DNA from 3 places in the Streptomyces sp. NPDC048352 genome. Region 3 is predicted to be linked to each of the others. Evidence: riboswitches for the same ligand, from Rfam matches in the RefSeq annotation. Region 3 holds a riboswitch; each other region holds the start of a gene.
The links. A riboswitch is a leader RNA that binds a small molecule or an ion and turns the genes downstream of it on or off. The one in region 3 is predicted to bind cobalamin.
Positions count from the first base shown of each region.

Region 1: linked by a shared signal. The riboswitch ahead of AB0D45_RS07740 (energy-coupling factor ABC transporter permease) and the one ahead of AB0D45_RS16775 (prenyltransferase/squalene oxidase repeat-containing protein) in region 3 are both predicted to bind cobalamin.
Region 2: linked by a shared signal. The riboswitch ahead of cobN (cobaltochelatase subunit CobN) and the one ahead of AB0D45_RS16775 (prenyltransferase/squalene oxidase repeat-containing protein) in region 3 are both predicted to bind cobalamin.

Region 1 is NZ_JBEZKZ010000009.1:65,698-75,766, forward strand. It holds gene AB0D45_RS07730 (hypothetical protein) at 1-101, shown strand, start outside; gene AB0D45_RS07735 (flavodoxin family protein) at 168-887, opposite strand; cobalamin riboswitch at 988-1,192, shown strand; gene AB0D45_RS07740 (energy-coupling factor ABC transporter permease) at 1,221-1,919, shown strand; gene AB0D45_RS07745 (energy-coupling factor ABC transporter substrate-binding protein) at 1,919-2,263, shown strand; gene cbiQ (cobalt ECF transporter T component CbiQ) at 2,267-3,016, shown strand; gene AB0D45_RS07755 (ATP-binding cassette domain-containing protein) at 3,007-3,864, shown strand; gene AB0D45_RS07760 (PadR family transcriptional regulator) at 3,874-4,452, shown strand; gene AB0D45_RS07765 (EF-hand domain-containing protein) at 4,498-4,710, opposite strand; gene AB0D45_RS07770 (YncE family protein) at 5,509-6,696, opposite strand; gene AB0D45_RS07775 (polysaccharide deacetylase family protein) at 6,693-7,484, opposite strand; gene AB0D45_RS07780 (ATP-binding protein) at 7,865-8,473, opposite strand; gene AB0D45_RS07785 (enoyl-CoA hydratase-related protein) at 8,648-9,415, opposite strand; gene AB0D45_RS07790 (Ig-like domain-containing protein) at 9,502-10,069, opposite strand, start outside.
Region 2 is NZ_JBEZKZ010000054.1:15,804-25,872, reverse strand. It holds gene cobN (cobaltochelatase subunit CobN) at 1-3,489, opposite strand, end outside; cobalamin riboswitch at 3,522-3,679, opposite strand; gene AB0D45_RS24570 (cobalamin biosynthesis protein CobG) at 4,457-5,713, shown strand; gene AB0D45_RS24565 (precorrin-8X methylmutase) at 5,718-6,365, shown strand; gene AB0D45_RS24560 (precorrin-2 C(20)-methyltransferase) at 6,362-7,861, shown strand; gene AB0D45_RS24555 (hypothetical protein) at 7,960-8,475, opposite strand; gene AB0D45_RS24550 (cobalt-precorrin-6A reductase) at 9,058-9,828, opposite strand; gene cobM (precorrin-4 C(11)-methyltransferase) at 9,818-10,069, opposite strand, start outside.
Region 3 is NZ_JBEZKZ010000028.1:1,146-11,214, reverse strand. It holds gene AB0D45_RS16805 (glycosyltransferase family 4 protein) at 1-1,178, opposite strand, end outside; gene AB0D45_RS16800 (TetR family transcriptional regulator) at 1,406-2,044, shown strand; gene AB0D45_RS16795 (DJ-1/PfpI family protein) at 2,528-3,127, opposite strand; gene AB0D45_RS16790 (ferredoxin) at 3,576-3,809, opposite strand; gene AB0D45_RS16785 (aldehyde dehydrogenase) at 3,809-5,260, opposite strand; gene AB0D45_RS16780 (MBL fold metallo-hydrolase) at 5,466-6,551, shown strand; cobalamin riboswitch at 6,682-6,812, shown strand; gene AB0D45_RS16775 (prenyltransferase/squalene oxidase repeat-containing protein) at 6,926-8,173, shown strand; gene AB0D45_RS16770 (SCO2322 family protein) at 8,191-8,856, shown strand; gene AB0D45_RS16765 (energy-coupling factor transporter transmembrane protein EcfT) at 8,853-10,069, shown strand, end outside.

The DNA.
Region 1 (10,069 bases), on a different contig from region 3:
CCTTCGGCGCCGCCTTCGACACGGCCCCGTCCTACACCACCTCCGTCCTGCACTCGCCCGAGCGGTTCGTGCTGGACGTCGCACACCCGAACACCTGCTGATCCCGCGGTACGGACGGCGGGCCCGGGACGTGGGACGTCCCGGGCCCGCCGCCGTCCGGGCGGCCGCTACCGGTGTTCGGGGTTGGGGAAGTCGAAGCGGCAGCCCGCGTCCCACAGGGAGCGCTGGTTGCCGTGGGCCGGGACGCCCCCGGCGCGCTTGAGGAGCGCGGCCAGGTGCATCAGGTTCCAGGACATGAAGGTGGTGTTGCGGTTGGTGAAGTCGTTCTCGGGGCCGCCGGAGCCGGGGTCCAGGTACGAGGGACCGGGTCCGGCCTCGCCGATCCAGCCGGCGTCGGCCTGCGGCGGGATGGCGTAGCCGAGGTGCTGGAGGCTGTAGAGGACGTTCATGGCGCAGTGTTTGACGCCGTCCTCGTTGCCGGTGATCAGCGCTCCGCCGACGCGCCCGTAGTACGCGTACTGGCCCCGGTCGTTCAGCAGGGAGGAGCAGGCGTAGAGCCGCTCGATGACCTGCTTCATGACGGAGCTGTTGTCGCCGAGCCAGATCGGGCCGCACAGCACGAGGATGTCGGCGTCCATGATCTGGCTGTAGAGGACCGGCCACTGGTCGCTGTCCCAGCCGTGCTCGGTCATGTCCGGCCAGACGCCGGTGGCGATGTCGTGGTCGACGGCGCGGATCAGCGAGGTCCGGGCGCCCGCGGACTCCATGACGGCGCGGCTCCTCGCGATCAGCCCCTCGGTGTTGCTGGTCTCGGGAGAGCGCTTGAGGGTGCAGTTGACGTAGACGGCGGAGAGGTCCTCGTACCGTGGGCTCTGGTCGTCGGCCATGCCCCCACCGTGCCCGCGGGAGCGCGGGGCGGCCAGCGGGCGTGACCCGTCCGGGGGCGGGTGACCGGGTGGCCGGATCGGTCCGGGTTGTGACGGTCCGTGCGGGCGACTAGGGTCGGGTGGCCTTGGTGTTCGGGAAACCGGTGGAAAACCGGTGCGGCCCTCGCCACTGTGATCGGGAAGTCCGGCTCCAATCCTGCGGGAAGCCACTGGGCCCGCGCGGGAGACCGCATGGGCCCGGGAAGGCGGAGCCAGGGCATCAGTACCCGTGAGCCAGGAGACCGGCCGGGGCGCGTCGTCCATCCACGAGGTGCTGGAGAGGTCTCCCCACACATGCATATAGCCGAGGGCTTCCTGCCCCCCTTGCACGCGGCCGCCTGGGGCGCCGCGTCCGCCCCGTTCGTCGTCCACGGGGTCCGCGCCCTGACCCGCGAGGTGAAGTCGAACCCGGAGAGCACGCTGCTGCTCGGGGCGTCCGGAGCGTTCACCTTCGTCCTGTCCGCCCTGAAGATCCCGTCGGTGACGGGAAGTTGTTCGCACCCGACGGGGACGGGGCTCGGGGCCATCCTCTTCCGGCCGCCGATCATGGCGGTGCTCGGCACGATCACCCTGCTGTTCCAGGCACTGCTGCTGGCCCACGGCGGGCTCACCACCCTCGGCGCCAACGTGTTCTCGATGGCCATCGCCGGTCCCTGGGCGGGCTACGGGGCCTACCGGCTGCTGCGCGCATCCAACGTGCCGCTGATGGCGGCCGTGTTCTGCGGCGCGTTCTTCGCCGACCTGGTCACCTACTGCGTGACCTCCGTCCAGCTGGCGCTGGCCTTCCCCGACCCGGCGAGCGGCTTCCTGGGCTCGCTGGAGAAGTTCGCGGGCATCTTCGCGGTCACCCAGATCCCGCTCGCGGTGAGCGAGGGGCTGCTGACCGTCCTCGTGATGCGGCTGCTCATGCAGTCCAGCAAGACGGACCTGGTCCGGCTCGGCGTCGCAAAGCTGACCGGCGGCGAGCGGACGAAGACGGAGGCGGCGCTCTGATGTCCAGGAACGCGAAGATCAACGGCCTGCTGCTGCTCCTGGTGGCGGCGCTCGCCGTGCTCCCGCTCGCGCTGGGGCTCGGCGACGGCAAGGAGGAGCCGTTCACCGGCGCCGACGCGCAGGCCGAGAGCGCCATCACCGAGCTGAAGCCCGACTACGAGCCCTGGTTCTCCCCGCTGTACGAGCCGCCTTCCGCGGAGATCGAGTCCGCGCTGTTCGCCCTCCAGGCGGCGCTCGGAGCCGGCGTGCTCGCCTACTACTTCGGCGTCCGCAAGGGCCGCCGCCAGGGCGCGGCGCAGGCCCTGGCGCAGGCCGAGGCCGCCCACTCCGCCCCGGAGTCGTAGGAGGTGCTGCCGATCGACGTCGCGGCCCACTCCAGCCGCTGGCGGGGCCGCCATCCGCTGGAGAAGGCCCTGCTGGGGTTCGGGCTCACCCTCACCGCCGTGAGCCTGCCGCCGTGGCCGGGCGGGCCGCTGGTCGCGGCGGCGACCCTGGCGGTGCTGCTGGGGCCCGCCGGGGTGGCCGGGCGGCAGCTGTGGCGGGCCTTCCGGGTGCCGCTCGGGTTCTGCGTGACCGGGGCGCTGCCGCTGCTGGTGTCGGTGGGCGGCCCGGACGGCTTCCTCGCCCTGGCCCCGGACGGGCCCCGGCACGCGGCGGAGCTGCTGCTGCGCACCTCGGCGGCCTCCCTCGGGGTGCTGCTGTTCGCCTTCACGACGCCGGTCTCGGACGTGCTGCCGCGGCTGGTGCGGGCTGGGGTGCCTGCGCCGGTGGTGGACGTGGCCCTGGTCATGTACCGGATCGGCTTCCTGCTGCTGGACTCGATGGCGCAGGTCCGCCGCGCCCAGGCGGCCCGGCTCGGGCAGACCAGCCGGGCGGCGGTGTGGCGTTCGCTGGCCGGGCTCGCGGCGACCTCGTTCGTCCGGGCCTTCGACCGCGCCGCCCGGCTCCAGGAGGGGCTGGCGGGGCGCGGTTACGACGGCGCGCTGCGGGTGCTCGTGCCCGGGGCGACGCTGTCCTGGCGGTTCCTGACGGGGTCCGCCGCCCTGCTGGCCGCACTGGCCGCGGGGACCCTCGTACTGAAGGAGCTGTGGCTGTGACCGCGTTGGTGGAGCTGGTCGGCGCGGGATACGCCTACGAGGACGGCCCGGCCGTACTGTCGGGGGTGGACTTCGCCATCGCCGAGGGCCGCGCGCTGGTGCTGCTGGGCCGCAACGGCAGCGGCAAGACCACGCTGATGCGGCTGCTGAGCGGGGGTCTGCGGCCGGGGCCGGGGTCGCTGCGCCTGGACGGCGCGGAGGTGGCGTACGACCGCAAGGGCCTGACCCGGCTGCGGACCTCGGTGCAGCTGGTGGTGCAGGACCCCGACGACCAGCTCTTCGCGGCCTCCGTCGAGCAGGACGTGTCCTTCGGCCCGATGAACCTGGGGCTGCCCGCCGGGGAGGTCCGCGAGCGGGTGGAGGCCGCCCTGGCCGCCCTGGACATCACCGCGCTGCGGGACCGCCCGACGCACCTGCTGTCGTACGGGCAGCGCAAGCGCGCGGCGATCGCCGGCGCGGTGGCGATGGCCCCGCGGGTGCTGATCCTGGACGAACCGACGGCCGGGCTCGACCCGGACGGCCAGGAACGCCTGCTGGACGCCCTCGCGGGCCTGCGCGCCGGCGGCACCACGGTCGTGATGGCCACCCACGACGTGGACCTCGCGGTCCGCTGGGCGGACGACGCGGCGGTGCTGACCCCGGCCGGCATCCGCACCGGCCCCGCCGGTGAGCTGCTCTCGGACCCGGAGCTGCTGGCCTCGGCGGGCCTTCGCCAGGCCTGGGCCCCGGCGGTGACGGCCTTCCTGCGCGCCCACGGCCTGCTCGCCGCGCACCTGCCGGGGCCGCGGGTCCCGCAGGCGCTGGCCGAGTGGCGGCCGGCGGCCTCGCCGGCCGGCCCGCAAACCTAGGATGGCGGCATGTCACTGCCGCACGCCATCCTCACCGCCCTGCTCGAGAAGCCCTCGTCGGGGCTGGAGCTGACCCGGCGGTTCGACAAGTCCATCGGCTACTTCTGGTCCTCGACGCACCAGCAGATCTACCGGGAGCTGGGCCGGCTGGAGGAGTCCGGGCTGATCCGGGAGCTGCCGAGCGAGGTGCCCGTGCGCGGGCAGAAGAAGGAGTACGAGGTACTGCCCGACGGGCGCGCGGAGCTGGCGCGGTGGGTGGACGAGAGCCAGGACCCCAAGCCGGTGCGGGACGCGCTGCTGCTGCGGCTCCGCGCGGCGGCGGTGGTCGGGCCGCAGGGGCTCGGGGCGGAGCTGCGGCGCCATCTCGACCTGCACCGGGCGCAGTTGGCCACGTACGAGGGCATCGAGGCGAAGGACTTCCCGCCGGGGCGGGACACCGCCCCGGACCGGTTGCGCCGGCTCGTGCTGCACGGCGGCATCGCCCTGGAGGGGTTCTGGCTGAGCTGGCTGGAGGAGGCCCTCTCGGAGGTGGAGGAGCTGTCCTCGGCGCAGGACGCGGCGCCGCCGCGGGGCGGGACTCCGGCCTGACGCGCCCCCGCCCCTGCGGGCGGGGCGGAGGCGGGCGCGGCGCGCCTACTTGTTCAGGGAGGCCCAGAACTCGTCGAAGCTGAGCAGCTTGTCGCCGTCGGCGTCCTTGGCGGCGATCACGGAGTCCGCGATCGAGGCGGTGACGTAGTGGTCACCCATCTCCTTCATGGCCGCGCTGTACTCGTCGGCCGTGACGAAGCCGTCACCGTTCACGTCGAACTTGTCGAACGTCGCGCGTGCGCTCTCGATGTCAGCCACTGGGTCCACCCCTTCTCGGTGCTTGTTGACCGGCTCAGGGTAGCGGCAGCGGGCCCGCGGCCCCGCCGCGGGTCCCGGTCGGCCGGCAGATATGTATTTCCTCCACCCCGCACAAGCCCGTGGAACAGCCGGTGGAACGGCCCGGAAAACGCGCGGAGGCGATAATTCCGGCCAAGAAATCCGATTGCCCCTTGTCACGCTCCGGGATCACGGCATAACGTAACGGCATTGCCGCCACACCAGGAGCACGGGGCTCCCAGGGACATGCGGCACCAAGGGTTGCCGCCGGTGACGATCGCAGCTGACGCAGCATGAGAGCTCCGCCCCTCCCCCGTGCGTGCCGCCACTTCGCCGCAGGTCTCACGTCCGGCGCGCGCGGCTGTCCCGGCCCGCCGGGACGGGGGTGGGAGCGCTTTCGGAATTCCGGATGAATTCCGCCTGCCGGCCACCGAACGGGACGGAGCGCATTTCCCGGAGGCCGACGGCGCATTCCGCAGGGACGCGGGCGAAAGGGTCCCGTATTCCGCCGGGCGGAATACGCCCGGAGGTGAATGCAGCCGCGTACCGGCTGAGAGCGAGAGCCGGTACGCGGGGCGGGGCGGGCACGGTCGGCGCACGCGGCCGAGGAGCGTACGGGGCTCCTCGGCCCGGCCGCCGGCCGCGGCGGGCGTACGGCTTCACCGGGAGGCCGCCCGGGCGACGTCGGTCGCCCCGGAGCCGCCTGGTGGATGTCGGTGTCCCGGGAGCTGTGCGAGCTCCCGGGGCACCGTCGCAACAGGGGGGCCGGCGGCGGCGGGGCTACCGGAAGATGCCGGTGTGGCCGAGGGAGTAGCGGCCCGGCTGCGGGTAGACGGCGAGGCCGTGCGGGCCGCCGCCGACGGGGATGCGCGCCAGCTGCTTCCCGCTGGTGGTGTCGATCGCGTAGACCTCCCCGTTGTAGCGGCCCGACAGCCACAGCACCTTGCCGTCGGCGGAGACCCCGCCCATGTCGGGGCTGCCGCCGTCCGGCAGCTGCCACTTCTTGGTGAGCCGGTTCTCCTTGAAGTCGAAGACCGAGATGCTGCCCTCGCCGCGGTTGGAGACGTACATCTGCCGGGAGTCGCGGCTGACGTACAGGCCGTGGCAGCCCTTGCCCGTGGGCAGCAGCTTGGGGACGTCGAACTTGTCGCCGCTGAGCACCCACATGCCGTGCGCCATCATGTCGGCGACGTAGAAGGTCTTCCCGTCGGGGGAGATCTTCACGTCCTGCGGCATCGCGCCCTCGAAGGGCAGCTTCTGCTGGCCGATCACCTCCATCTTCTCGGTGTCGACCTTGAGCAGTTCGCCGGAGAACTCGCAGCTGACGATGAAGTACCGGCCGTCCGCCGAGAAGTCGGCGTGGTTGACGCCGAAGCAGGTCACGGGGACGGTCTTGACGCGGTCCATGGTGTGCGGGTCGCGGAAGACCAGCTCGCGGTCCATGGAGGCCATCACGACCGCGTACTTCCCGTTGGGGGTGAAGTACAGGTTGTACGGGTCGTGCACCTCGACGGCCTTGCCGGCCTCACCGGTGGCGGGGTTGATCGGGGTGAGGGTGTGGCCGCGGTTGTTGTTGACCCACAGGGTCTTCATGTCCCAGGAGGGCACCACGTGCTGCGGCTGGACGCCGACCGGGATGGTGTCGATGACCTTGTACGTGGCCGGGTCGATGACGGACACCGTGTTGGAGTTGGTGTTGGGGACGTAGACGCGGGACGGGAAGTTCTTGACCACCGGCGAGAGCCGGTTCGGCCGGTCGGCGGCGTACACGTCGTGCGGGTCGAGCAGCGGCGGCATCCCGGCCAGTCCCGGCGGCACGGCCGGGACGGCTTTGGCGGGCTTGGCCGGGCCCTTGGAGCCGAGCGCCCCGGCGGGGGCCTTGTCGGCCGATCCGCAGCCGGCCAGGGCGGCGAGGACCAGACCGGCCAGCAGCACGGTGGCCTTCCGGGGAAGGCGGGTGGTCTTCATGAGGTCAGCAGCTCCGTGGTGGTCACCGCGCGCAGTCGGCGGCGCGCGAGTTCTTCGAGGAGGGGCGGCATCGCGTCGACCGTGTCCGCGTAGCCGAAGTGCAGGCTCACCACCGATCCGCGCTGGATCGTCCCGGTGACGGTGCGGATGACGGCCGCGGCGCCGGGCGAGGTGAAGTCGAGGGAGTCCACGTCGTACGAGAGGACGTGGGGGTAGCCCGCCCGCTGGGCGAGCCTGCGGACGAGCGGGCGGGCGTGCTGGGTCTGCGAGGGGCGGAACCAGGTGCCGATCGAGCCGGTGAGGCGCTTGAGGCGCTGGGCGCAGCCGGTGATCTCGGCTTGGGCCTCCGCCTCGGACATGTCGTTGATCGCGAGGTGGCGCTGGGTGTGGTTGCCCAGTTCGTGGCCGCCGTCGAGGATCCGCCGGGCCATCTCGGGGTGGGCGTCGAGCCAGCTGCCGATGGCCAGTACGGTGACCCGCGCGCCGCCCTTCTCGGCCGCGGCCAGTACGGCACGGGCGAGGGCGGGGTCCCCGTTGCCGTGGAAGGTGAGCGCGACCTGGGGGCGGTCGCGGGGGCCGTGCGCGATCTCGACGGGCTGTCCGGGGAAGCGGCGGGGGGCCGGGGCCGCGGGGGCGGGCCCGGCGGGCCGGTCGGGTCGGGCGGGGGCGGGCCGGACGGGGCCCGGCGCCGCCGGACCGCCGCCCGTGCCGCAACCGGCGGTGAGGGCGCCTGCGGCGGCCGCCGCGGTGGCGCGCAGGGCCGTACGGCGGTCTGGGTAACAGAGCACCCGCCCATTTAAGTGCCGCTTGACCCCGTAGGTAATGATTGACCCAATTTGGGACTTTCGCTGAACGAGTCCGCAGGGTCGACTGTCCGCTATGTGATCAAGGATTTACGCAGAGCGGTCGATATTTATTCGTCGATTGCGAGGTGGGTGGCCCATCTCACCTAGGATTTAGGTGCGAACTCATGAGATATGCACACTTATGTCCGACTCGGGACTTTTGGCGTTCGGGCCCATGTCTGCCATAGTCGGAACCACGGCTTCCCTTTGACCCGAGCGAAGTCTCCCGCCGAGGATCACACACCCCACCGATCCTCGGCGCACCCATGGAACCCCCGCAGCGCCCCACCTCGGCGACAGGGGGTTTCTGGCGTTCCGGGCCCTCAGCGGTCGGCGACCCGCATCTCGAACCAGGTGATCTTGCCGCGCGGCAGCAGGTCGGCGCCCCAGCGGTCGGACAGCTTGTCGACGAGGTAGAGCCCCCGGCCGGTGGTGTCCAGTTCGTGGACCGGCATCAGGCAGGGCAGCCCGCGGGAGGGATCGCGCACCTCCACCCGGATCCAGCCGCGCCGGCGCAGCATCCGCAAGCCGAAGGAACGGGCCCCGGTGTGGCGCACGGCGTTGCCGACGAGTTCGGAGACCAGCAGGACGGCGTGCTCGGAGATCTGCGGCGACAGCCCCCAGAAGCGGATCACCACGCTCTGGGTCAGCCGGCGGGCCCTGCTCGCGGACTCCGGCATGGACGGCAGCGTCACCTCCGCCTCGGCCGGGTTGCCGTACAACTCCAGCGCCCGCAGGCCCTCTTCGTCCTCGGCCGCCGCCGTGAGCCGTACGGCAGAAGCGCTGCTGCGCTGCCGCGGCTGTTCCACACCCTCCAGGCCCGCCATGCACCCATCATGGACGGCCCGCGCGCCCGTCCGGGCCGTTCCGTGGGAATACACCCCCCGGAATGATCGATTCCGAGGGGGTGCTCCGGCATATGCGACGGGCAACGGAAGGCCGCATGGGCCACCCTGACCTGGGGTGACGTTCCGCTGATCGGCGATCACGGTCAGTGGATCACGGTTTCCCCTTAAGGCTGCCTTAAGGCCTGGCTAATCCACTCCCACGGGTTTCGTGCAGCCGCGCTCATGCGCCCTTCGAGGGACGAGCCCGTAGAGCTGCGCTCAGACGAACTTGGCCTTGCCCGGACCCTCTTCCACGAAGCTGCGCATGCCGCGCTCGCGGTCCTCGGTGGCGAACAGGCCGGCGAACCAGTTGCGTTCGATGGTCAGCCCGGTGTCGATGTCCGCCTCCAGCCCGGCGTCCACGCACTCCTTGGCGGCGCGCAGCGCGATCGCCGGCCCCTGCGCGAGCTTCGCGGCCCACGCGTGCGCCTGCCCGTACACCTCGGCGGCGGGCACGATCCGGTCCACCAGGCCGAGCGCCAGGGCCTCTTCGGCCTTGACCATGCGGCCGGTGAAGATGAGGTCCTTCGCCTTGGAGGGGCCGATCAGCCGCGAGAGCCGCTGGGTGCCGCCCGCGCCCGGGATCAGGCCGAGCAGGATCTCGGGCTGGCCGAGCTTCGCGTTGTCGGCGGCGATCCGGTAGTCGGCGCACAGGGCGAGCTCGCAGCCGCCCCCGAGGGCGTAGCCGGTGATCGCGGCGACGACGGGCTTGGGGATCCGGGCCACGGCGGTGAAGGCGTCCTGGAGCGCACGGGACCGGGCGACCATGGCCGCGTGGTCCATGTTCTGCATCTCCTTGATGTCCGCGCCGGCCGCGAACACCTTCTCCCCGCCGTAGAGCACGACCGCCCGCACGTCGGCGCGGTCGGTGGCCTCCGCCGCGAGCTCGCGCAGCCGGTCCTGGGTGGCGATGTCCAGGGCGTTCATGGGCGGGCGGTCCAGCAGGATGGTGCCGACGCCTTCGGAGACTTCGAGAGAGATGGTCATACGGGGAAGGTTAGCGCCGGTTAACCCGAGGTGGCCCGGTGCTGTGGGTCACAGCACCGGGCCACCGGACTACGGACGCGGGGGTGTTACTTGATCCACTCCGCCCAGTCCATGTTCCAGCCGTTGAGGCCGTTGTCCGGGGCGATCTGCTTGTCCTTGGAGTTCTTCACGATCACCACGTCGCCGATCAGCGACTCGTTGTAGAACCACGCCGCCGGGGTGTTGGGGTCGCCGGCGCCGCGCTCGTCCTCCAGGCCGACGCAGCCGTGGCTGACGTTCTCCGAGCCGAACGTGCTGGAGGAGGCCCAGTAGTTGCCGTGGACGAAGGTGCCGGAGGTCGACAGGCGCATCGCGTGCGGGACGTCGGAGATGTCGTACTCGCCGCCGAAGCCGACGGTGGCGCCGTTCATCCGGGTCACCTTGTACTTCTCGCTGATGACCATCTGCCCGTTGTAGGTGGTCGTCGCCGGGGCGCCCGCGGTGATCGGGATGGTCTTGAGGACCTGGCCGTCGCGGACGACCTCCATCTTCTTGGAGGTCGCGTCGACGGTGGTGACCTGGGAGCGGCCGACGGTGAAGGTGACCGTACGGGTCTGCTTGCCGTAGACGCCGGGACGGCCCTCGACGCCGTCGAGCGCGAGCTTGACCGTGACC
Region 2 (10,069 bases), on a different contig from region 3:
GGCCCACGGGTTGGCCTCCTCCAGGAAGGCGCGGTTCGTGGGGTCGAGGACGTACGTTTCCGTGAGCTTGTCGTACATCCAGTCCGCGATCACGCCCGTCGTGGCGTCGTAGCCGAAGAGGTAGTCGACCGTCGCCGCCAGCTCGAAGGCGCCCTTGTAGCCGTGGCGGCGCATCGCCTCGATCCACTTGGGGTTCACCACGCGGGCGCGGAAGACGCGGGAGGTCTCCTCGACCAGGGTGCGGGTCTTGACCGTCTCCGGGCGGGTGGAGTCGCCGATGTAGGCCTCCGGGGCCGTGCCGCGCAGGGCGCGGACGGTGGCCACCATGCCGCCGTGGTACTGGAAGTAGTCGTCGGAGTCCGCGATGTCGTGCTCGCGGGTGTCGGTGTTCTTGGCGGCGACCGTGATGCGCTTGTACGCCGTCTCCATCTCGGTGCGGGCCGGCCGGCCCTCCAGGCCGCGGCCGTACGCGTAACCGCCCCAGACCGTGTAGACCTCCGCCAGGTCGGCGTCCGTACGCCAGTCGCGGGAGTCGATCAGCTGGAGGATGCCGGCCCCGTACGTGCCCGGGCGCGAGCCGAAGATGCGGGTGGTGGCCTTGCGTTCGTCGCCGTGCAGGGACAGGTCCGCCTGGGCGTGGGCCCGGATGAAGTTCGACTCCGCGGGCTCGTCCAGGGAGGCCGCCAGCCGGACCGCGTCGTCCAGGAGGCCGATGACGTGCGGGAACGCGTCGCGGAAGAAGCCCGAGATGCGCAGGGTCACGTCGATGCGGGGGCGGCCCAGCTCCCCGAGGGGGATCGCCTCGATGCCGGTGACGCGCCGGGAGGCCTCGTCCCAGACCGGGCGGACGCCGAGCAGCGCGAGGGCTTCCGCCACGTCGTCGCCGGCCGTGCGCATCGCGCTCGTGCCCCAGAGGGAGAGGCCGACCGAGGCCGGCCACGCGCCTTCGTGGTCGTCGCGGTAGCGCGTCAGGAGGGAGTCGGCCAGGGCCTGGCCCGTCTCCCACGCGAGGCGGGAGGGGACGGCCTTCGGGTCGACCGAGTAGAAGTTGCGGCCGGTGGGGAGGACGTTCACCAGCCCGCGCAGCGGGGAGCCGGACGGGCCGGCGGGGACGAAACCGCCGTCCAGCGCCCGGACGACGTGCGCGATCTCGTCCGTGGTGCCGGCCAGGCGCGGCACGACCTCGTGGGCGGCGAAGGCGAGGATGTCCGAGACGGCCTGCGGGTGGCCCGCCGAGACCGCGGCGACCGCGTCCGGGGACCAGCCCGCGTCCTCCATGGCCTGCACCAGGGCGCGGGCCGTCTCCTCCACGGTGTCGGCCGCGGTGCGGGTGGCCGCCGATTCGTCCAGGCCGAGGGCCTCGCGCAGGCCGGGCAGGGCGGAGGTGCCGCCCCAGATCTGGCGGGCGCGGAGGATCGACAGGACCAGGTTGACGCGGGCCTCGCCCGTCGGGGCGCCGCCGAGGACGTGCAGGCCGTCGCGGATCTGGGCGTCCTTGACCTCGCACAACCAGCCGTCGACGTGCAGGAGGAAGTCGTCGAAGCCGTCGTCGTCGGGCCGCTCGTCCAGGCCCAGGTCGTGGTCGAGCTTCGCCGCCTGGATCAGCGTCCAGATCTGGGCGCGGATGGCCGGGAGCTTGGACGGGTCCATCGCGCTGATCTGCGCGTACTCGTCCAGGTGCTGCTCCAGGCGCGCGATGTCGCCGTACGACTCCGCGCGGGCCATCGGCGGCACCAGGTGGTCGACCAGGGTGGCGTGCACGCGGCGCTTGGCCTGCGTGCCCTCACCCGGGTCGTTGACCAGGAACGGGTAGACGAGCGGCAGGTCGCCGAGCGCCGCGTCCGGGGCGCAGGACGCCGAGAGGCCGGCGTTCTTGCCCGGCAGCCACTCCAGGTTGCCGTGCTTGCCCAGGTGGATCATCGCGTCGGCGCCGAAGCCGCCGTCCTCGGCCGCGGCCTGGATCCAGCGGTACGCCGCCAGGTAGTGGTGCGAGGGAGGCAGGTCCGGGTCGTGGTAGATCGCGATCGGGTTCTCGCCGAAGCCGCGCGGCGGCTGGATGAGGATCAGCAGGTTCCCGCGGCGGAGCGCCGCGAGGACGATGTCGCCCTCCGGGTTCGAGGAACGGTCCACGAACATGTTGCCCGGCGCCTCGCCCCAGTGCTCCTCGACCTGCTCGCGCAGCTCGGCGGGCAGCTCGGCGAACCAGCGCCGGTAGTCGGCGGCCGGGATGCGGACCGGGTTGCGGGCCAGCTGCTCCTCGGTCAGCCAGTCCTGGTCGTGGCCGCCGGCCTCGATCAGGGCGCGGATCAGCTCGTCGCCGTCGCCGGAGACCAGGCCGGGGATCTCGGTGACCGGGCCGAAGTCGTAGCCCTCCGCGATGAGCGTGCGCAGGAGTTCGACGGCGCTGGCCGGGGTGTCGAGGCCGACCGCGTTGCCGATGCGGGAGTGCTTGGTCGGGTAGGCGGAGAGGACCAGCGCGATCCTCTTGTCGCGCCGCTCGATGTGGCGCAGGCGGGCGTGGCGTACGGCGATGCCGGCGACGCGGGAGGCCCGCTCGGGGTCGGCCACGTACGCGGGCAGGCCGTCCTCGTCGATCTCCTTGAAGGAGAACGGGACGGTGATGAGCCGGCCGTCGAACTCGGGGACGGCGACCTGGGTGGCGGCGTCGAGCGGGGACAGGCCCTCGTCGTTCTGCTCCCAGTTGCCGCGCGAACCCGTCAGGCACAGCGCCTGGAGGATCGGCACGCCGAGCCCGGCCAGGGCGCCCGCGTCCCAGGACTCGTCGTCCCCGCCCGCGGAGGCGGTGGCGGGGCGGGTGCCGCCGGCCGCGAGCACGGTGGTGATGATCGCGTCGGCCGGCTCCAGGGCCTGGAGCAGCTCCGGCTCCGGGGTGCGCAGGGAGGAGACGTACAGGGGGACGGGCTGCCCGCCCTTCGCCTCGATGGCGTCGCAGAGGGCGTGCACGAAGGCGGTGTTGCCGCTCATCTGGTGGGCGCGGTAGTAGAGCACCGCGACGCGCGGGCCGGCGGGGGCCGCGTGCGGGGTGCGCTCCAGGGGGCCCCAGGTGGGGGAGGTGGCGGCCGGCTCGAAGCCGTGGCCGGTGAGCAGCACGGTGTCGGAGAGGAAGCGTGCCAGCTGCTCCAGGTTGGCCGGGCCGCCGTGCGCGAGGTAGCGATGCGCCTCGGCGGCGATGCCGATCGGGACCGTGGAGGCCTCCATCAGCTGCGCGTCGGGGGCCTGTTCGCCGGTCAGCACGACCACCGGGCGGGTCTGGCCGGGCGCGAGGAGCACGTCCAGGCCCTCCTGCCAGGCGCGGAGCCCGCCGAGGAGGCGTACGACGACCAGGTCGGCCCCGTCGAGGAGACCGGGGAGGTCGTCGAGGGGAAGGCGGGAGGGGTTCGCGAACCGGTACGGCACGGGGCCGCCGGCGGTGTTCGCGGCGCGGGCGCTGAGCAGATCGGTGTCGGACGTCGACAGCAGCAGGATCATGCGGCGGCAGGCCTTCCTCGGGGTTTCCGCGCCCCGGGCAGTGAGGACAGCGGGAGTTCCTGACTCACCCGGCCGATCGCTCCGCGGGGTTCACAGTGGCGGGACCGCGCCGGAATCGCACCGGGCTTCCTCCCATGTCGCCGTCCTCGGCGATGACGGGCCGAGCGGTCCGTCGGAAGGTCATCTTAGGCGGCCTTTTCCCTGGCCGGGAGTGGGGGTGGGGTGGGCGGCGGTGGTGGGGCCCGGGGTGGGGGACGTGGTGGGGGTGGGCGGGTGCCGGGTGCCGGGTGCCGGGTGCCGGGTGCCGGGTGCCGGGTGGGGGTGCGGTGGGGGTGCGCTGCGCGGGCTGCTCCCCACCCCGCCCTTCGCCCGTTCCCCGGGGCTCCGCCCCGGACCCCGTACTCGGGGGCTCCGCCCCCGGGCCCCCGTGGGCTCTGCGGGGCTTCGCCCCGGACCCTGTGCTCGGGGGCTTTGCCCCGGGCCCGCGTAGGTTCTGCGGGGCTTCGCCCCCGCCCTCACCCCCGTGGGCTCCGCCCCCGGACCCCCGTGGGTTCTGCGGGGCTTCGCCCCGGACCCCGTGCTCGGGGCTCCGCCCCCGGGCCCCCGCCCGTTCCCTGAGCCCCGCCCGTTCCCCGGGGCTCCGCCCCCGGGCCCCGTGCCTGGGGGCTCCGTCCCCGGGGCCCCGGGGGTTCTGCGGGGCTTCGCCCCGGGTCCCGCGGGTTCCACCGGGCTTCGCGCCCCCGCCCCACGGGCTTCGCCCCCGCCCCCACGGGGCTTTGTTCCGCTGTTCTGTGGGTTTTTCCGGGGTTTCGCCCCGGGCGCCACGGGGTTCGTCTGTGGAGTCACGTCGGATTTCCGGGGCTTCGCCTCCCCGGGCGTCGGGCCTCAGGTGTCGGTGGGGGTGTGGGGGTTCGGGGTGGCGACGGACACAGGTCGGGGGTGGGGAATCGTGGGTATGCTCGCGGCCATGCCCCAGCCCCCTTCCGCCGCATCGCGGGACGAACCCGTCATACGCGACCGCGGCGACGCCTGCCCCGGCGCGCTGCGGCTGCACGCCGCCGACGACGGGTACCTGGCGCGCGTCCGGATCCCCGGCGGGCTGCTCACCGTCCGTCAGGCCGCCGCGCTCGGGCTCGCCGCCGACCGGTTCGGGGACGGGCACCTGGAACTCACCTCGCGCGGCAACGTCCAGCTGCGCGGCCTCACCGACGACTGCGGCGCCGGGCTCGCGGCGCTGCTGGACGGCGCCGGACTGCTGCCCGCGCCGAGCCACGAGCGGGTGCGCAACATCGTGGCCTCCCCGATGGGCGGCCCCCACGTCGTGCACTGGGTGCGCGAGCTCGACCGCGTGCTGTGCGCCGGCGCTCGGGCGGCCGCCCTCTCCGGGCGGTTCCTGTTCGCCCTCGACGACGGACGCGGGGATGTCGCCGCCCTCGACCCCGACGTGACCGTGCTCGGCCGCGCGGACGGGCGGGCGCTGGTGCGGCTAGGAGCGGCCGCCGAGGCCGTCGCCGTCGCCGCGGCCGACGCGCCCCGGGCGGCGCTGCTGGCCGCCGAGTACTTCCTCGACGCCGCCGACGCCGCCGGGACTCGGGCCTGGCGAGTCGCCGAGCTACCCGACGGACGGGGTCTCGACGCCGCAGAGTTCGCCCTGCGGCTGGCCGCCGCCGGGATCGACGCGGCCCGCGTGCCCGAGGTGGCGTGGCCGCACGCGCAGCCGCCGCGGCCCGGCGGGGCCGGCGACGCCCTGTGCGTCCTGCCGCCGCTCGGCCGGATGGACTCCGCCCAGTGGCGGGTCCTCGCCGACGTCGCCGCCTCCGGTGGCGGCGAGCTGCGCGTCACGCCCTGGCGCAGCGTCATCCTCCCGCGGGGCGAGGCCCCTTGGCCCGCCGACGCCGGCGCCCGGATCCGGGCCGCCGGCCTGGTCACCGCCGCCGACAGCCCCTGGCGGACCGTCACCGCCTGTACCGGCAAGCCCGGTTGCGCCAAGTCCCTGGCCGACGTACGCGCCGACGCGCGTGCCGTCGTCACAGGCTCGGCGGGCGAGCTGCCCGTGCACTGGTCCGGCTGCGCGCGCCGCTGCGGCCATCCGCGCGGCACCGCCTGGGTCGACCTGGTCGCCACCCCCGACGGGTACGAACTCGACGGGCGGCCCACCCCGTACGACCGTCTGGCGGCCGCCCTCACGGCCGCACGCACCACCACAACACCCGCATCGCAGTGAAGAAATGAGCGAGTACACCGTGTTCGAGTACGAGAAGGACGGCGCCGCGATCTACCGCCAGTCCTTTGCCACGATCCGCGCCGAGGCGGACCTCTCCGGGCTTCCCGCCTCGGTCGCCCAGGTCGCGGTGCGCATGATTCACGCCTGTGGCATGACCGACCTCCCCCAGGACCTCGGCTACACCCCGGACGTCGTCCTGCGGGCCCGCGCCGCGCTGCACGCCGGCGCGCCGATCCTGTGCGACGTACAGATGGTCGCCAGCGGTGTCACCCGCAAGCGGCTGCCCGCGGGCAACGAGGTCATCTGCACCCTCTCCGACCCGGCCGTGCCCGCGCTCGCCGCGAAGACCGGCACCACGCGCAGCGCCGCCGCACTCGAAGTCTGGCGCGACCGGGGCCTGTTGGAGAACGCCGTGGTCGCCGTCGGCAACGCGCCGACCGCGCTGTTCCGGCTGCTGGAGATGATCGAGGAGGGCGCCCCGCGCCCCGCCGCCGTCATCGGCGTGCCCGTCGGTTTCATCGGCGCCGCCGAGTCCAAGGACGCCCTCGCCGCCCACCCCTCGGGCCTCGACCACCTGATCGTGCGGGGCCGGCGCGGCGGCAGTGCCATCGCCGCCGCCGCGATCAACGCGATCGCGAGCGAGGAAGAATGAGCCGTCAGGACGACAAGGGCAAGCTGTACGGCGTCGGGCTCGGGCCCGGCGACCCCTCCCTCATGACCCTGCGGGCCGTCGAGGTGATCGCCGAGGCGGACGTCGTGGCGTACCACAGCGCCCGCCACGGCCGCTCCATCGCCCGTTCGATCGCCGCGAAGCACCTGCGCTCCGACCACGTCGAGGAACCGCTGGTCTACCCGGTCACCACCGAGACCACCGACCACCCGGGCGGCTACCAGGGCGCGATGGAGGAGTTCTACGAGGCCTCCGCCGCCCGGCTGGCCGCCCACCTGGACGCCGGCCGCACCGTGGCCGTCCTCGCGGAGGGCGACCCGCTCTTCTACGGCTCGTACATGCACATGCACAAGCGGCTCGCGGACCGGTACGAGGCCGAGGTCATCCCCGGCGTCACCTCCGTCAGCGCCGCCGCGGCCCGCCTCGGCACCCCGCTCGTGGAGGGCGAGGAGGTGCTCACGATCCTGCCCGGCACCCTGCCCGAGGAGGAGCTCACCGCGCGCCTCGCCGCCACCGACTCGGCGGTCGTGATGAAGCTCGGCCGTACCTTCCCCGCCGTCCGGCGGGCCATGGAGGGCAGCGGCCGGCTGGCCGAGGCCCACTACGTCGAGCGCGCCACCATGGAGGGGGAGCGGACCGGGGCCCTGGCCGAGACCGACCCCGACAGCGTCCCGTACTTCGCCGTCGCCGTCGTGCCCAGCCGGATCGGGAACCCGGGCAGCGTGCCTGCGGGCCCCGGCGAGGTCGCGGTCGTCGGCACGGGCCCGGCCGGGCCGCTGTGGCTGACCGCCGAGACCCGGCGGGCGCTGGCCGACGCGGAGGTGCTCGTCGGGTACACGACGTACCTGGACCGGGTGCCGGTCAAGCCGGGCCAGATCCGGCACGGCTCCGACAACAAGGTGGAGTCCGAGCGCGCCGAGTTCGCCCTCGACCTTGCCCGGCGCGGCAAGCGGGTGGCCGTCGTCTCCGGCGGTGATCCCGGGGTCTTCGCCATGGCCACGGCGGTCCTGGAGGTGGCCGGCCAGGCCCCTTACGAGGACGTGCCGGTGCGGGTGCTGCCGGGGGTGACCGCGGCCAACGCGGCGGCCGCCGCGGCCGGGGCCCCGCTGGGCCACGACTACGCCACCCTCTCGCTCTCCGACCGGCTCAAGCCGTGGGAGGTCATCGCGGAGCGGCTGCGCGCCGCCGCCGCGGCCGACCTGGTGCTCGCGCTGTACAACCCGGGCTCGCGCAGCCGGACCTGGCAGGTCGCCAAGGCCCGGGAGCTGCTGCTCGAACTGCGGGCCCCGCAGACCCCGGTGGTCGTCGCGCGGGACGTGGGCGGCCCGGAGCAGTCGGTGCGCGTCGTGACGCTGGCCGAACTGGAGCCGGCCGAGGTGGACATGCGCACGATCCTGCTGATCGGTTCCTCGCAGACGCAGGTCACGCAGCGGCCCGACGGCTCGCGGGTGACGTGGACGCCGCGCCGCTACCCGTGACGTGAACGCGCGGCCGCGCCGTGCCGCGGCGCGTGCCGTGCCGCGGCGCGTGCTGTGCCGAGACGTGCGGCCCGGGGAGCCCGGGCCGCACCGCCGGCTCAACTCGGGCAGCCCGCCAGGGCGTCGGGGCAGCCCTGCACGGCCGCGGGGTCGACGGTGAGCAGCTGCCACGACAGCACCGCGGCCGGGGGCGAGTCGTCCTGCGCGGTGGGCTCGACGTGCACGGTCAGCGCCGGGCCCGCCGGGAGGTTCAGCCGCGTCACCTCCCCGACCGTGCCGCAGGCCACGTCGAACGGGCGCTCCCCGGAACCGCCCTCGCGCGACAGCACCACCGTCACCCGAGGGCTCTCCTCGCTGTCGCAGGCGAGGTCCAGGCGGTACGGGCCCTCGCCGCCGGCCTCCAGGGTCTTGTCCAGGCCGCCGGCGAGGAAGCCGGTGCCGCGCATCGTCACGCGGCCGTCGCCGGCTTCCCTGCCCAGGGCCTTGTCGGCCCGCTGGAGTGCGTCGTCGGGCTCCCACACCCGGGGCGCCGCTTCCTGCCCGCTGCTGCTGCCGCAGCCGGTGACGAGCGTCGCGGCGGCGAGGATCAGGACGAGGGAGTGACGTATCCGCATCCCCTCAGCCTAGAGGGTGCAGCCGGGCCGGTGGCGGCGGGCGCGTGGACGGCATCCGGGCCGGTGGGAGGCGCGGCGCGCAGGCACCGGCCCCACGAAGCGGAGGACCGGCGCGGCCCCGGAACGTACGCCTCCGAGGCCTGCGCCGGGGCGTCCGAACGCCTCAGGCCGGGTGGATTCGGTACGCCTCTGACCGGGGCGGAGTCGGTTGGTCTCGGGCCGGGTGGAGCCGGTACGTCTCTGGCCGGGGGAGCCGGCAGGCCTCAGCCGGGTGGAGTCGGTTGGTCTCGGGCCGGGTGGAGCCGGTACGTCTCTGGCCGGGGGAGCCGGCAGGCCTCAGCCGGGTGGAGCCGGTAGGCCTCGGGCCGGGTGGAGCCGGTACGTCTCGTGCCCGGGGAGCCAGCACGCCTCTGGCCGGGCGGAGTCGGTACGTCTCGTGCCCGGGGAGCCAGCACGCCTCGAGCCGGGCGGAGCCAGCACGCCTCGGGCCGGGCGGAGCCAGCACGGCTCTGGCCCGGCGGAGCCAGTACGCCTCTGGCCCGGCGGAGCCAGTACGCCTCGGGACCGGCGAGACCGTACGTCTCAGGTCCGGTGGAGCCAGGCCAGGACCGCCTCCACCGAAACGGCCTGCGCCACCTGTGCCGGCACCGCCGGCCGGCGTACGACCAGGACCGGGATCCCGGCCTCGCGGGCGGCGGTGAGCTTCGGGGACGTCGCGTCGCCGCCGCTGTCCTTGGTGACCAGCACGTCGATCCGGTGGCGGGCCAGCAGCTCCCGTTCCTCGGCCAGCCCGAACGGGCCGCGCGCCAGCAGGACTTCCGTGCGCGGCGGCATCGGCGTGGCCGGCGGATCGACCGAACGCACCAGGAACCACGTGTCGGTGAGGTGCGCGAAGGCGTGCAGCCCCATCCGGCCCGTGGTCAGGAACGCCCGGCCGCCCAGCGACGGCAGGACGGCGGCCGCGCCGGCGAGGGAGTCGGCGAACGTCCAGTCGTCGCCCGGCCCGGGCGTCCAGCCGGGACGGCGCAGCGCCAGCAGCGGGACGCCCGTGAGCGCCTGCGCCTCCGACGCGTTGAAGCTCATCCGCTCCGCGAAGGGGTGGGTGGCGTCGACGACGTGCGTGACGTCGTGGCCGACGATCCAGCCCGCGAGGCCCGCGACGCCGCCGAAACCGCCGATCCGGGTCTCGCCCGGCGGGAGCACGGGCGCGGCGACCCGGCCCGCGAGCGAGGTCGTCACCCGGTACGAGGTCCCGCGCGCCAGCGCCTCCGCCAGGCGGCGGGCCTCCGTCGTGCCGCCCAGGATCAGGACGTGCCGTCCGCCGGCATCAGCCCCGGGCACCTCAGCAGACATGCCGGTCGCGCTCGGGCGAGTACAGGTGGCTGTCGCGGAACTGCTCGGCGCCCAGGGTCCGGCCCACCACGATCACCGCCGTGCGCACCAGGCCCGCCGCCTTCACCTGCTCCGCGATGTCGCTCAGCGTCCCGCGCAGGATCAGCTCGTCGGGGCGGCTGGCCATCGCCACCACCGCCACCGGGCACTCGGCGCCGTAGTGGGGCAGCAGTTCGTCCACGACCCGGTCGACGTACCGGGT
Region 3 (10,069 bases):
TCGGCGTCGCCCAGCAGCCGGCCCAGCGCGCCGGCCAGCGCCCCCGCGTCGCCGGGCGGCACGGCCAGGCAGGTCTCCCCGTCGGGGCCGGACACCTCGGGGATGGCCCCGCCGGTGGTGGCGACCAGCGGCGTGCCGGTGGCCATGGCCTCGGCCGCCGGGAGCGAGAAGCCCTCGTAGAGGGAGGGGACGCAGGCGACCTGGGCGCTGCGCACGAGGTCCACGAGTTCGGCGTCGGTGATGCCCTTGACGAACCGCACCGCGTCCTGGAGCCCGTACGTCTCGATCGCGCGGGCGACCGGCCCGCTCTCGGCGCGCTTGCCGACGACGACGAGGTGGGCGTCGGGCTGCTCGGTGCGCAGCTTGGCGAGGGCCTCGACGAGGTGGACGAGCCCCTTGAGCGGGACGTCGGCGCTGGAGGTGGTCACGATCCGCCCGGGGACTTCCGTGACGGAGGGGTCCGGAGACCACAGGTCGGTGTCCGCGCCGATGTGCACGACGTGGATGCGGTCGTCGCGCACGCCGAGGTGCTCGGCGATCTCCTGCTGGGAGGAGCCCGAGACGGTCAGCACCGAGGGCAGCCGGCGGGCCACCCGGCCCTGCATGCGCGTGAACGCGTACCAGCGCCGGACGGAGGCGCGCTTCTTGCGGTCCTTGGCGGCGGCGAGGTCGAGCTTGCGGTCGACGGTGATGGGGTGGTGGACGGTGGTGACCAGGGGCGCGCCGAGGTCGCCCAGCAGTCCGTAGCCGAGCGTCTGGTTGTCGTGGATGACGTCGAACTCGCCCGCACGGGCCCGCAGGTGGCGCCGGGCGCGCAGCGAGAAGGTCAGCGGCTCGGGGAACCCGCCGGTCCACATGGTGGCGACCTCGAGGGCGTCGATCCAGTCCCGGTACTCGCCGCGCTTGGGCGTGCGGAAGGGGTCGGGGCTGCGGTACAGGTCCAGGCTCGGCAGCTCGGTGAGCGTGGCACCGGTGTCCAGCACCGGATAGGGCTGCGCGCCGATGACCTCGACGGAGTGCCCGAGCTTGACGAGCTCCCGGGAGAGGTGGCGGACGTAGACGCCCTGGCCGCCGCAGAACGGGTTCCCCTTATAGGTGAGGAGTGCGATGCGCAACGGGCGGTCGCCGTCGGTGGCGGACCCTGCGAAAGGGCTCGTCACCATGGCCTCTGCGGTCACTCTCGGCCCCCTTCTCCCTGCACTTTCGCCGGAGCGTAACCGCTCGGATAATGTAGAACAAGTTTCAGAGTTGATCCCCTGAAGACCATTGAATCTACCGGCCGGAAACCACACCGTAAGAGGCGGAGCAGGTGATTCGCGCCACGGCTCGGGCGCCTGACATGCTGACCCGCGGACCATCCCGGAATCAGCCGCCGCAACGACACGGAACGCCAGGAACGGGACACATGACAGCGGAAGCGAAGGCCGTGACGCCTCCCCTGACGGAACGCCAGGAGGCGCGCCGGCGCCGCATCCTGCACGCGAGCGCGCAGCTGGCCAGCCGGGGCGGCTTCGACGCCGTGCAGATGCGGGAGGTCGCGGAGTCGTCGAACGTCGCGCTGGGCACCCTCTACCGCTACTTCCCGTCCAAGGTGCACCTGCTCGTCGCCACCATGCAGGACCAGCTCCAGCACATGCACACCACCCTGCGCAAGCGCCCCCCGGCGGGCGAGGAGCCGGCGGCCCGCGTCGCGGAGACCCTGATGCGCGCCTTCCGCGCCCTCCAGCGGGAACCGCACCTCGCGGACGCGATGGTGCGCGCCCTGACCTTCGCGGACCGGAGCGTCTCGCCCGAGGTGGACACGGTCTCGCGGCTGACGACGGCCATCATCCTGGACGCCATGGGCCTCGACGCCCCGCCGACGGCGGAACAGCTCTCTGCGGTCCGGGTCATCGAGCACACCTGGCACTCGGCCCTGATCACCTGGCTCTCGGGCCGCGCGTCGATCGCCCAGGTGAAGATCGACATCGAGACGGTGTGCCGGCTGATCGACCTGACGGGGGCGGGGGCTTCGGCGGGGGCGGCTGCGGCGCGGAAGGCCTGATTGTGGCGTAGGGGTGGGGGTGCGGGTACGGGGTCTCCCGGGACCGGATCAGGGAGGGTTTGGGGGCTTCCCGTCAGTCCCATCGTCATTCCGCGTCGGGCCGGCCCGTCAAGGGCGCTCCTTCGTCGCGTCGCTTCGCGATCGCCTTCGGCGACCCTTGACCGACCGTCCCGCCCCGGAAAGCCGAAAGACTGCCGGGAAACCCCCAAAAGAACGGTCACCAGGGACAGGTCCGAGGGGCGGGTCTCTCAGGGACGAGGCGAGGGGCCAGGGCCATGGCCCGCCGGGCATCCGGGCCCCATATCCGCGTCCAGGACCGGGGGCCCGGCCCCACCCGCACCGAACGGCGACCAGAGCAGCGCGGGAAGCTGATGGGCGCGACAGATCGCTACGCACTTCTCATTGCTTGGCGTCCGGCGGCCGTCTGGGGCTGGTACCTGCACCAAATGTTGATCAGGAGCCCATCCGGCAGCAGTAGGCGGGTCAGATCACGGCACTCTCACCGGCGTGGACAGCGCGCAGGGAGCGCTGGACGGTCTCCAGCTTCTCGCCGACCGGGGCGGCGTAGTCGATGGCGGCGCGAGCGGCTTCCTCCCCGAGGGTGCGGCTGATCACCCAGGTAGCGAGGTACTGGGAGGCCAGGCAGCCGCCGGCGGTGGCGATGTTCCCCTCGGCGTGGAAGGGGGCGTCCAGCACGGTGACGCCGCAGGCCTCGACGAAGGGCCGGCTCGTCATGTCCGTGCAGGCGGGCATGTCACCCAGCAAGCCGAGCCGCGCGAGCACGAGCGCGCCGGAGCACTGCGAACCGATCAGCTGGCGCGAAGGGTCGAGCGGCAGCATGGACAGGAGCCGGTCGTCGGCGACCACGTCACGCGTCTTCACCCCACTGCCGATCAGCACGACATCCGCCTCGGTCACGAAATCCATCGACCGCTGCCCGGTCACCTCGACGCCGTTCATCGACGTGACCACCGGGGTAGGCGTCGTGATGAAGGCCTCCAGACCGGACCGGTTGATCAGTGCTGAGGCGATGAAGCTGTCGAGTTCGTTGAACCCGTCGAAAGTGACCACGGCTACCTGCATCACAACTCCCTGAGTAGTCAGGCGTCGAGTCTGTCAGGCCCATCACCCCCCGCACGCGGGCCAATTGGCGGCTGGTGGCCTGCGCAGCCCGCCGGACGGTCTCCTGGTCAACCTCTGGTGCGGTTATCAGCCCCAGACACGGGCCCGGATCCGGGAAGGGGTCATGACCCCTGGCCCCTCGCCTCGTCCCTGAGGGACCCGCTCCTGCCTGTCCTCCCTGGTGACCGTTCTTTCGGGGGCTTCCCGGCAGTCTTTCGGCTTTCCGGGGCGGGACGGGCTGTCAAGGGTGGCCGAAGGCCATCGCGAAGCGACGCGACGAAGGAGCGCCCTTGACAGGCCGGCACGACACGGAACGACGATGGGACTGACGGGAAACCCCCGAACCAGCCCTGACACCGCCCCACCGAAACCCCGCTCCCCCACCCCGCCCCCCACCCCACCCCACCCCTCACTCCTCCGGCGGAAACACCGCCTCCCCCGACGGGGACAGGGTGATGAGGATGGCCTCCACCGGGCAGCCCTCCGCCGCCGTCAGCGTGGGTTCGTTGGCGTCCGTGACCGGGGAGCGGGGGTGGGACTGACGGGCCGAGTCGAGGGTGAAGGCGTCCGGGGCGTGGTTCACGCACATGCCCGCTCCGATGCAGACCCCCCGGTCGACCTCGACCTGCCAGCGGTCCCCCATCACGCACCCGCCGGGAGGTGGATCATCTTGTGCTCCAGGTATTCGCTCAGCCCCTCCGGGCCGAACTCCCGCCCCACGCCGCTGTTCTTGTAGCCGCCGAACGGCCCCAGCATGTCCAGGCTGAAGGTGTTCACGTTGAAGGTGCCCGTGCGCACCCGGCGCGCGAAGTCGATGCCGTGCTCGACGTCGGCCGTCCAGACGCTGCCGCTCAGGCCGAAGTCCGAGTCGTTGGCCACCCGCACCGCCTCCTCCTCGTCCCCGTAGGGGATCAGGCACACCACGGGGCCGAAGATCTCCTCGCGGGCGATCCGCATCGAGTTGTCGACGTCGCCGAAGAGGGTGGGTTCCACGTACCAGCCCCGTTCCAGGCCGGCCGGGCGGCCGCCGCCCGCCAGGATCTTGGCCCCCTCTTCCTGGCCGATCCGGATGTAGTCCAGGGAGCGCCGCTGCTGGCGCTCGGCGACGAGCGGGCCGAGCTGCGTCGCGGGGTCGAGGGGGTCTCCGACGACCAGGGCGCCGGCCGCCGCCGCGAGGGCTTCGGCCACCTCCGCGTACCGGCTGCGCGGGGCGAGGATGCGGGTCTGGGCGACGCAGGCCTGACCGTTGTTCATCCAGGCGGCCGGGACGATCCCGGCGACGGTGCTCTCCACGTCGGCGTCGGGCAGGATCACGGCGGCGGACTTGCCGCCGAGTTCGAGGGTGACCCGGGTCAGGTTGCGCGCGGCGACCTCCATGACGCGCTTGCCGGCGGCGACGGAGCCGGTGAAGGCGACCTTGTCGACGCCCGGGTGTCCGACCAGGTACTCGCTGACCTCGCGGTCGGCGGGCAGGACCGAGAGCACGCCCTCCGGCAGCCCGGCCTCCCGTGCGATGTCGGCCAGGATGAAGGAGTCCAGGGGGGCTTCGGGGGACGGCTTGAGGATGACCGCGGAGCCGGTGAGCAGCGCGGGCGCGAGCTTCGCCGCCGCGACGAACTGGGGGACGTTCCACGGGATGACGGCGGCGACGACCCCGACCGGTTCGCGGCGCACGAGGATCGGGCCGAGCGCGCCCTGACGGCGCTCCTCGTAGGGGTATGCGGCGGCGACCTTGATGGCGGAGTCGTAGACCATCATCGCGCCGAGGGCCTGGGCGAGGATGCTCCAGGAGTACGGGGAGCCGTTCTGGGAGCTGATGGAGCGGGCGATCTCCTCGTGCCGGACGGCGATGGCGTCCTTGATCCGGGAGACGACGGCGGTCCGCTCCTCCAGCGACAGGCGCGGCCAGGGGCCCTCGTCGAAGGCCTTGCGGGCGGCGGCCACGGCGCGGTCCACATCGGCCTCGGAGGCGTGCGGGACGCTGCCGATGACCTGCTCGGTGTGGGGGGAGACGACCCGGATGGTGCCGGTGCCCAGCGGATCCGTCCATTCCCCGCCGATGAACAGTTGGGCGTGTTCCACGAGCTCGGTCATGTCCGATGCCTCCAGGGGCTGCGCACGATCTCACCGATGTCGCAGAACTGATACCAGTTCTAGTTCGAGGAGTCCACGGTCCGCACACGGCCGGGCGCGGGCTGCCGCAAGATCCTGCGGGTAGTCAGGAAGCCCGCGAGATGGTCGACTTGGGCTCCTACTGAAACGCGTTCTCGTCACCGGCCAGTCAGCAGGGAGAGCCCCCATGTCAGAGGCCGCACCCCAGCCCACGCCTCACCCCACCCCGACCACCACCCCCCACGTCACCGACCACGGCGGGGGTGTCTGGGCCCTGAAGGTGCCCATCCCCGACAACCCCCTCGGCCACACGCTCGTCCACGTGCTCGACACCGGCCGCGGGCCCGTCCTGGTCGACACCGGCTGGGACGACCCCGCCTCCTGGGACACCCTCATCGCCGGGCTGGGCGTGCTCGGCCTCGCGGTCGCCGACGTGCACGGGGTGGTCATCACCCACCACCATCCCGACCACCACGGCCTGTCCGGCCAGGTCCGGGAGGCCTCGGGGGCGTGGATCGCCATGCACGCCGCCGACACCGAGGTCGTCGTGCGGACCCGTTCCGCCGAGCCGGGCGTCTGGTTCGACTACATGGGCGAGAAGCTCGCCGCCGCCGGGGCCCCCGAGGAGCACGTCGCCCCTCTGCGCGCGGCCCGGGCGAGCGGGCGGATGCGGACCCTGCCCGGGCTGAGCGCCGCCGTCCCCGACCGGGAGATCGTCCCCGGCGAGCTGCTGCCCCTCGCCGGGCGCCGCCTGCGCGCGATCTGGACCCCGGGCCACACCCCCGGCCACGTCTGCCTGCACCTGGAGGAGGCCCACCCCGCGGGCCTGCCCGGCAACGGCCGGCTCTTCTCCGGAGACCACCTGCTCCCCGGGATCTCCCCGCACATCGGCCTGTACGAGGCCCCCGGGGACACCCGCGTCACCGACCCCCTGGGCGACTACCTCGACTCCCTCGAACGCGTCGGCCGCCTGGGGCCCGCCGAGGTGCTCCCCGCCCACCAGCACGCCTTCACCGACGCCCCCGCCCGCGTGCGGGAGCTGCTGGAGCACCACGAGGAGCGGCTGACCGGGCTGTGGCGGCTGCTGGCCGAGCCCCTGACCCCCTGGGGGCTCGCGGAGCGGATGGAGTGGAACCGGCCCTGGGAGCAGATCCCGTACGGATCCCGGAACATCGCCGTCTCGGAAGCGGAGGCCCACCTGCGGCGGCTGGTGAAGCAGGGCCGGGCGGAGGCGGTGCCGGGCACGGACCCGGTGGCGTACCGGGCGCTGTGATCCGGTGCGGCCGGAGCCGGCCCTCGCCCGCCGCGCCCGGCCACGGGGCCGCACTCCGCGCCGCACTCCGGGCCGCCCCCGGTAAGGGGCACTGCCGCCCCGGGCCCCCCGACCCGCCGGCTACGGGCCGGTACAGTGAGCCCGTCGTCCACACTTCCGTATGGGGGGAAGCCGGTGCGAATCCGGCGCTGACCCGCAACCGTGACCCGGCCCGCAGCACGCGGGACGGCGAGCCGGAATGCCCCGTACCGGAGGTGCGCGGCTCGTGCCGCCGGGTCCTCCGGCGGCCGGCACCGTCGAGGTAAACGGAGCCGGAGCCCGGTGCCTGCGCGTGCCTGTCTCCCGCCCCCCGTACGAGAGGCACCCGCCCCGCCATGAACGTCCGTCGCAGCGCCGCAGCGCTCGCCGCATCCGCCGTGCTCTGCGTCGGCGTCGCTCCCGCCGCCCTCGCCGACACCCCGCCGCCCTCCCCCTCCGCGCCCCCGGTCGTCCCCTCGGGCCTGTTCGGCAAGGCCGACCCGACGTACGACGGCGTGTGGCGCCAGTCCCTCGCGCTGCTCGCCCAGCGGACGGCGGGCGTGAAGCCCGCCCCGCAGGCCGTGGCCTGGCTCACCGGCCAGCAGTGCGCGAACGGCGGCTTCGCCTCCTTCCGCGCGGACGCGGGCGCCGTGTGCGACGCGAAGACGGTGTTCGACACCAACGCCACCGCCGTCGCCGTGCAGGCGCTGAAGGCCCTCGGCGGCAAGGACGCCGAGGTCAAGAAGGCGGCCGACTGGCTGAAGTCCGTACAGAACGAGGACGGCGGCTGGGCCTACGTCCCCGGCTCCCCCAGCGAGGGCAGCTCCACCGCGATCGTGATCAGCGCGCTGGCCACGGCGGGCGAGACGCCGGACCAGGTGAAGTCGAAGGCGGGCAAGTCCGCGTACGACGGCCTGCTCTCCTTCCAGCTGGGCTGCTCCACCGAGCCGGCCTCCGACCGGGGCGCCTTCGGCTACCAGCCCGCCGACGGCAAGCTCGCCGCCAACGCCGACGCCACGGCCGCCGCCGCCCTGGCGGGTCTGGGCAAGGGCATCCTCGTCGAGCCCGCCGCCTCCGACACCGCGGCCGCCGCGCTCGCCTGCCCGGCCGCCCCCGCCGATCCGGCGGGCGCCGCCCGGGGCGCGGCCGGCTACCTGGCCGAGGCCCTCAGGAAGGACGGCCACCTCACGGCCGTCACTCCCGGCTCCGACCAGCCCGTGGCGGACACCGGCAACACCGCCGACGCCGTCATCGCCCTCGCCGCGGCGGGCCACCGGCAGTCGGCGGCGGGCGCGCTGGAGTGGCTCCAGAAGAACTCCGCGCAGTGGTCCAAGGACAACCCGGCCGCGCTGGCCACCCTCGTCCTGACCGCGCACGCGACGGGCACCGACCCAAAGTCCTTCGGCGGCACCGACCTGGTCTCGGCGCTGAACGCCACGGGCCCGGCCCCGCAGCGCGCGGACGCCGACGCGCAGAAGGTGGAGGGCAAGGAGGAGCCGGGCTCCGGCAACCAGAGCATCTGGTGGATCGTCGGAGCGGGCGCCGCCGCCGGCATGGGCATCGGCATCCTGCTGAGCGGCCGCCGGAAGAAGAACCAGCTGTGACCGGCCGCCGTCCGCACATGGCGGCGGGTGCGGTCGCGGGCGTCCTGGGCGTCCTGGGTCTGGCCCTCACCCTGTTCGCGGCCTCCCCGGCCCTGGCGGCGGGCTACCGCTACTGGTCGTTCTGGGACGGTGCGGGCGGCAGCTGGGCGTACGCCACCCAGGGCCCCTCGACGGCCCGCCCCGCGGACGGCGCCACGCTCGGCTTCCGCTTCTCGGTGAGCAAGGACGCCGCCGACGAGGCCGCCCGGCCGCGCGCGGCCGCCGACTTCCAGGCCGTCTGCGCCGGCACCGCCCCGGCGGACGGCCGCAAGCGGGTGGCGGTGGTCATCGACTTCGGGGTGCCCGGGGACGCGCCCGGCGGCGAGACCCCGCCGCAGGACACCCCGCGCACCGCCTGCGCCCAGCTGGCCCCGGAGGCCACGGCGGCGGAGGCGCTGGCGGAGGTGGCGAAGCCGCTGCGCTACAACAGTGCGGCGCTGCTGTGCGGGATCTCCGGCTTCCCGAAGACGGGCTGTGGCGAGCCGATCGCCGACGGGGAGCCGCGGAGCCCGGCGCCCGCCGAAGCCGCCCCCTCGGCGCAGGAGGACTCCTCCGGTCCCTCGGCGGGCCTGTTCCTCGGGGTCGCGGCGCTGCTGGCCCTGGGCGGGGCCACCGTCTGGCAGTCCCGCCGCCGCAGGCGATGACGGCGCGCCCTCCCGGCGGGCCGGCCGGCGCCGGCCGGCCGCCCACGGGGTCCACCCGCACGGGTGGGTACCCCGCCCGGCGCGGCGTCGGGCGCACCACGCACGGCGCGGCACCCGCGCACGTACCCCCGGCCCGGCCCGGTGCCGCCGGGCGGGCGGGCGCCCCGCACGGGCCGGCGTACGAAAGGGAAAGGCCCTGGCGGGCCCCCGAGGCCCGGCGCGGGAACGCCCTGCACGCGGGGGCCTGGTGGCTGTGGGCCCTCGGGCTCGCCACCGCCGCGTCCCGGACCACCCATCCCCTCCTCCTGGGGCTGATCGTCGCCGTCGCCGGGTACGTGGTCGCCGCCCGCCGCACGGAGGCGCCGTGGGCGCGTTCCTACGGGGCCTTCGTCAGGCTCGGCCTCTTCGTCATCGGGCTGCGGCTGCTCTTCTCCGTGCTGCTGGGCTCCCCGATCCCCGGCACGCACACCCTCGTCACCCTGCCCGAAGTCCCGCTCCCGGCCTGGGCGCAGGGCGTCCGGTTCGGCGGTCGGGTCACCGCCGAGCAGCTGGTCTTCGCCTTCTACGACGGCGCGAAGCTGGCCGCGCTGCTGATCTGCGTCGGCGCCGCCAACGCGCTCGCCAACCCGGCGCGGCTGCTGAAGTCGCTGCCCGCCGCTCTGTACGAGGCGGGCGTGGCGGTGGTCGTCGCCATGACGTTCGCGCCGAACATGGTCGCCGACGTGGCCCGGCTGCGGACCGCCCGCCGGCTGCGCGGGCGCCCCACCGGCGGGGTGAAGGCCGTCCTCCAGATCGGCCTGCCGGTGCTGGAGGGGGCGCTGGAGCGCTCGGTGGCGGTCGCCGCCTCGATGGACGCGCGCGGGTACGGGCGTACGGCGCAGGTTCCGCCGGCCGTGCGGCGCACCACCAACGCCCTCACCCTCGGCGGCCTCCTCGGCATGTGCGCCGGTACGTACGGGCTGCTCGCGGCGGAAGGCGCCGCGTACGGGCTGCCCGTGCTCGGCATCGGCCTCGTGCTGGCCCTCGCGGGGCTGCGGCTCGGCGGGCGGCGCAGCATCCGCACCCGCTACCGGCCCGACCGGTGGGGGGCGCGGGCCTGGCTGGTCGCCGGGTCGGGGGCGGCGGTGGCGGCGCTGCTGGTCCACGCCGGGTCGGTGGACCCGGAGGGGCTGCGGCCGGGGGTGGTCCCGCTGGTGGTTCCCGCGCTGCCGCT